2 regions of the Buttiauxella ferragutiae genome follow, and region 2 is predicted to be linked to the other one. Evidence: predicted binding sites of a transcription regulator. Region 2 holds the regulator's gene; the other holds the start of a gene.
The links. The regulator CRP, encoded in region 2, controls carbon source genes, mostly activating them, when cyclic AMP is high. The targets are predictions, from matches to a motif close to ATGTGANNNNNNTCACAT.

Region 1 (3,127 bases), 1.3 Mb from region 2:
AATAGAAAGCAGGTGCAAATGCTGGCACTTACCACTATTCTTTGCGCTGCGGTAGTCTAATGCGCAAAATACTGGAATTAAAAACCGTAAAACAAACACTACACATTACGGAATTACAAACTTACATGTGCCGCTACGAGTACATATATAAGAAAAGACACGAGGGTTAACAATGGAACAAGGCGACACGCTTAAACGCGGCCTTAAAAACCGCCATATCCAGCTCATCGCGCTGGGCGGAGCTATTGGGACAGGCCTGTTTCTGGGCAGTGCATCCGTCATTCAATCCGCCGGACCGGGGATTATTCTTGGTTACGCGATCGCAGGCTTTATTGCCTTTCTGATCATGCGCCAGTTGGGTGAGATGGTGGTTGAAGAGCCTGTAGCAGGTTCATTTAGCCACTTTGCTTACAAATACTGGGGTGGTTTTGCCGGTTTTGCGTCTGGCTGGAACTACTGGGTGCTGTACGTGCTGGTCGCCATGGCAGAACTGACTGCCGTCGGTAAATACATTCAGTTCTGGTACCCGGAGATCCCAACCTGGGCATCTGCTGCGGTGTTCTTTGTGGTTATCAATGCCATTAACCTCACCAACGTGAAAGTGTTCGGTGAAATGGAATTTTGGTTCGCTATCATTAAAGTCATCGCTGTCGTCGCGATGATTCTGTTTGGTGGCTGGTTGCTGTTCAGCGACAATGCAGGCCCACAAGCAACAGTGCGCAACCTTTGGGAACAAGGCGGATTCTTGCCACACGGCTTCACTGGTCTGGTGATGATGATGGCAATTATCATGTTCTCCTTCGGTGGGCTCGAGCTGGTCGGTATTACGGCTGCAGAAGCGGATAACCCACACGTTAGTATTCCGAAAGCGACCAACCAGGTTATCTACCGTATTCTGATTTTCTATGTGGGCTCACTGGCTGTTTTGTTATCTCTGATGCCGTGGACTCGCGTTACTGCTGATACCAGCCCGTTCGTGCTTATCTTCCACGAATTGGGTGACACCTTTGTTGCCAACGCGCTTAACATCGTGGTTCTGACCGCCGCACTGTCTGTTTATAACAGCTGTGTTTACTGCAACAGCCGTATGTTGTTCGGCCTGGCGCAGCAAGGCAACGCGCCAAAAGCATTCCAGAAAGTGGATAAGCGTGGCGTGCCGGTGAATACCATTCTGGTCTCCGCACTGTTCACCGCACTGTGTGTCCTGATTAACTATTTGGCTCCAGCAGAAGCATTCGGCCTGCTGATGGCTCTGGTGGTTTCTGCACTGGTAATCAACTGGGCGATGATCAGCCTCGCACACATCAAGTTCCGTCGTGCGAAGGATAAAGAAGGGATGAAAACCCGTTTCCCTGCCCTGTTCTATCCATTAGGTAACTACATCTGTCTGCTGTTTATGGCGGCGGTGCTGGTTATCATGGCGATGACGCCAGGCATGGCGATCTCCGTATGGTTGATTCCTGTGTGGGTGGTGATTCTTGGTATCGGTTACTTCATCAAACAGAAGAACCTGAAGAGCGTTAAAGCTTAAGACTTTCTTCTTTGAATAAAGCGCCCCGGTGAGCCAACGCTTGCCGGGGCGCTTTGTTATCTACTTCACACTTCCTTTACAATGACAGTATTGTCCATCACTGCGCTGAATTACTGACACGCAATTATTCACCAATAGTTCAATACTCTTGTCCATATACTGGTCAGGAGCATTTCCAATGGAAAGCAGCAAATTATCGATTAAAGAAAAGATTGGCTACGGAATGGGCGACGCCGGGTGCAACATTATCTTTGGCGCCATAATGTTGTTTGTTAACTATTTTTACACTGACATCTTTGGCCTGGCTCCGGCACTCGTCGGCGTGATGCTGCTTTCTATCCGCGTTATTGATGCCGTCACCGACCCCATTATGGGCGCAATTGCTGACAGAACGCAGAGCCGCTGGGGGCGTTTTCGTCCATGGATTTTATGGATGGCTGCGCCATTCGCCTTCTTCAGCTACCTGATGTTTACCACACCAGACTGGGCTTATAGCAGCAAAGTTATCTATGCCTTCGTCACTTACTTCCTGCTGTCTTTAACCTATACCGCCATCAACATTCCTTATTGCTCACTCGGAAGCGTTATCACCAACGACCCGAAAGAACGCGTGGCCTGCCAGGCATATCGCTTTGTGATGGTCGGGATTGCCACGCTGATCCTGTCACTTTCACTGCTACCGATGGTTGACTGGTTTGGCGGCGGCGACAAAGCCAAAGGTTACCAAATGGCGATGGGTGTGTTGGCGGTACTGGGAATGTGTATGTTCCTGTTCTGCTTCACCACCGTTAGAGAACGTGTGCGCCCGGCTGTACCAAGCAACGACGATCTGAAGGCTGACCTGAAAGATGTGTGGAAAAACGACCAGTGGGTGCGCATTCTTCTGCTGACCCTGTGCAACGTCTGTCCTGGATTTATCCGCATGGCAGCCACCATGTACTACGTCACCTGGGTAATGGGGCAAAGTACCAGCTTCGCAACGTTGTTCATCAGCCTGGGCGTGGTAGGCATGATGGGCGGCAGTATGCTGGCGAAAGTACTGACCGACCGCATTTGCAAACTGAAAGTGTTCTTCTGGACCAACATCGTGCTGGCGATTTTCTCCTGTGGTTTTTACTTCCTCGACCCGCACGCCACCACGCTTATTGTAGTGATGTACTTCCTGCTCAACATTCTGCACCAGATTCCGTCACCGCTGCACTGGTCATTAATGGCTGACGTTGATGACTACGGCGAGTGGAAAACCGGTAAACGCATCACCGGTATCAGCTTCTCTGGTAACTTATTCTTCCTGAAACTGGGGTTAGCAATTGCTGGTGCGATGGTTGGTTTCCTGCTTTCCTGGTACGGTTACGATGCGGGCGCAAAACAACAAAGCGCCGACTCAATTAACGGAATCGTGATGCTGTTTACCATTATCCCTGGCGTCGGTTACCTGATTACCGCAGGCGTAGTGCGTCTGCTGAAAGTTGACCGTGAACTGATGCAGCGCATTCAGGCTGACCTTGAAAAACGCCGTATCAACTACCGCGAACTGAATGAATATCACGACAGCAAACCTGTTGAAGCCAAACTTTAAGGAAGCGTTATGAACCA
Region 2 (3,127 bases):
CGAATAAACAAATAGCTGACCAGCGTAATGACCAGCATCGCGGCCAGGGCAATGCTTTGTGGGAAGTGAAAGTGCAGGGCGATACCCGCAATCGCCAGGCCAGCAATGGTCCCTGCCGAACGGTGCAGAATGCGTACCCGCGTGGCGCCGTAGCCGTTTTGCGTAACGAACATCACCGTCATTAAAATCCAGTAGGGTTTCGGCAGATGTAAAAATGCCCCGAAAAGACTGGCGATGGTTAGCATTACGCCTAGTCGGGCGGCGTTGCGCAGGGCGGCAGATTTCAACGACAAATAGCTTTTCAGTGCTGCCCACAGCGGTAAACGGCGCTGCCGGTCTTCCATTAAATCACGGGCGTACAGAGGGCGTTGGATGCGCAGCACGCGGGCGATACGGCTGAAGTGATAATGACAAAACTGCCCAACCGGGTTGTCCGGATTCTGGCGAGCAATTTTCTCGAGGGCTTCAATTTGTTTCTCCATCGTAAAACGCTGTGGGTAACGATGGTAGAGAATGTCATCGGCCAACACGCGCAAGCGTGCCGCAATGGTCTGCGCATTCCAGCGAATAACCGCTTCTGCATGGCTTTTCGCGACAAGTTTTTGCACCTCGGCAGGCTGGTGCAAACTGACGGAGATGTGCTCTTGCAAATCTAACGCTATCTGAAAAGAGCGTAACAAATGTTTGTAACCGTTCTGCTGATTTGCCGACAGCATATGCAGCTGTTGGTAGCAGATGGTGATCAGGTCTACGGCTTTTTGCTGGCGAGCCAGCAGTGGAGGCAGCGCTGTTTCGGGATCAGCATGTTGTGTCAGCATGCCGTATTTGGCTTCACAGTACTCCGCCAATTGGCGATAGAGCAGGCTTAACGTTTCGCGCAGCGGCTGCTCACGCCACATCCAGAACCAAAACCAGTTAAAGACTCCGTACCAAATCGTGCCGGAGACATATAACACCATCGGCTTCCAGATAGGCATATTGCCGGCCATACTTAGCGTAAAGATGGCCGCAATCAGCGATGCCGGAAGCAAACGTGCGTGCAGGGCGCTGATTTCAGCGGTGACGCCTAACAAGAGCGCCATCACCATAAGAATGATGGGCAATGGGACCGCGGTGTAGAGCAGCAAAAGCTGCATGATTAAACTGCTGGTCGCAAAAAGAGTGCCGCCAACAATCAGGCGTTTAAAAAAACGCTTATGGGGTGTATCCAGACCAGCAATGTTGCAACAAGCGGGCACTAACGAGAAAAGCAGACCTAACTGCAAATTCCCCAGTAGTAAACCGATCCCCACAGGAAGGCACAGCACCAGCGTTTGCCGCAGTGCATAGTTAACTTCAGGGTGATAGATTAATCTTCTCCACATATGCTTGTCATACTTTGTGTTGCAGGTGTTTGGATTTTAAAGACAAAAAAAGGCGTGTCCATAAAGCAACACGCCTTTTTTGAAACGGAAATTAACGAGTGCCGTAAACGACGATCGTTTTGCCGTGAGCGGAGATCAGGTTCTGATCTTCCAGCATTTTCAAGATACGACCGACAGTTTCACGAGAACAACCGACGATCTGACCAATTTCCTGACGGGTAATTTTAATCTGCATACCGTCTGGGTGAGTCATTGCATCAGGCTGTTTTGCCAGGTTCAACAGTGTCTGCGCGATACGACCAGTCACATCGAGGAATGCCAGGTTACCGACTTTCTCAGAAGTGACTTGCAGACGACGAGCCATCTGGGAAGAAAGACGCATCAGAATGTCTGGGTTTACCTGGATCAGCTGGCGGAATTTTTTATAGGAAATTTCAGCCACTTCACAGGCAGATTTAGCACGGACCCAGGCACTACGTTCCTGGCCTTCTTCGAACAGCCCTAACTCACCAATAAAGTCGCCCTGATTCAGATAGGAGAGGATCATTTCCTTGCCCTCTTCATCTTTGATCAGAACAGCTACAGAGCCCTTGACGATGTAATACAGCGTCTCTGCTTTTTCACCCTGGTGGATCAGTGTGCTCTTCGATGGATACTTATGAATGTGGCAATGGGACAAGAACCATTCGAGAGTCGGGTCTGTTTGCGGTTTGCCAAGCACCATGCGCGGTTATCCTCTGTTTATAACTGGCTACCAACGACAGGACGCTAAACATCCTGTCTGGCGTTGCAAGTATTAGAATATTCCCCACTTTGGGGAGATGGCATGCAAGTCATTCTTGCTGCCTGTAATTAGTGACGTCCTTTGCATCTATGCATTACGTCAATGTATCAATGTAGCATCCGGATTGTTTTAGCATAGCTTTTGGCAGGTGTCTCCTATTGTCTCGTTTCAGCATGACGTAGGTCGCCTTCCGTTGCCAGTTTTGCTGCATCCGCGTACTCTGGAAGGTAATTTTTTCAATGGGAGAAGCAACATGCAGGCACGTGTGAAATGGGTTGAAGGGTTAACTTTCCTTGGTGAATCCGCTTCAGGACACCAGATTCTGATGGACGGTAATTCTGGCGATAAAGCACCGAGCCCGATGGAAATGGTACTGATGGCTGCCGGGGGTTGCAGTGCAATAGACGTGGTTTCTATTTTGCAAAAAGGCCGCTACGACGTCACCGACTGCGAAGTGAAATTGACCTCTGAGCGTCGCGAAGAAGCTCCTCGTCTTTTTACTCACATCAATCTGCATTTCATCGTGACAGGCAAAGAGCTAAAAGATAACGCGGTTTCCCGCGCGGTTGATTTATCTGCTGAGAAGTATTGCTCTGTTGCACTGATGCTGGAAAAAGCCGTAAATATCACGCACAGCTACGAAGTCATTGAAGGCTAGTGTGCAAAACAGGGCGGTTACTCGCCGCCCTGATTATTGATATTTCGTCCTTCCGCCAGACGCTTCACTAACGGCGTCATGATCAATTCCATCGCCAGCCCCATTTTGCCGCCCGGTACCACTATTGTATTGATGTGGGAAATGAATGAGCCTTGCAACATGGCGAGCAAGTACGGGAAATCGATGTCATCCAACCCGCGAAAATGAATCACCACAAAACTTTCATCCAGCGATGGAATTCCGCGTGCAGCAAACGGGTTAGAGGTATCGACAGTCGGGACACGCTGGAAGTTAATGTGCGTGCGTGAAAATTGTGGCGTG

Region 1: the regulator CRP is predicted to act here: its motif matches at 1,585-1,602, upstream of MNO13_RS20080 (glycoside-pentoside-hexuronide (GPH):cation symporter).

Annotation. Positions count from the first base shown of each region.
Region 1 covers NZ_CP093332.1:4,356,577-4,359,703, forward strand. The annotation lists gene aroP (aromatic amino acid transporter AroP) at 173-1,531, shown strand; gene MNO13_RS20080 (glycoside-pentoside-hexuronide (GPH):cation symporter) at 1,710-3,110, shown strand; gene MNO13_RS20085 (glycoside hydrolase family 43 protein) at 3,120-3,127, shown strand, end outside.
Region 2 covers NZ_CP093332.1:389,053-392,179, forward strand. The annotation lists gene MNO13_RS01685 (YccS/YhfK family putative transporter) at 1-1,364, opposite strand, end outside; gene crp (cAMP-activated global transcriptional regulator CRP) at 1,456-2,088, opposite strand; gene MNO13_RS01695 (OsmC family protein) at 2,402-2,806, shown strand; gene MNO13_RS01700 (phosphoribulokinase) at 2,824-3,127, opposite strand, start outside.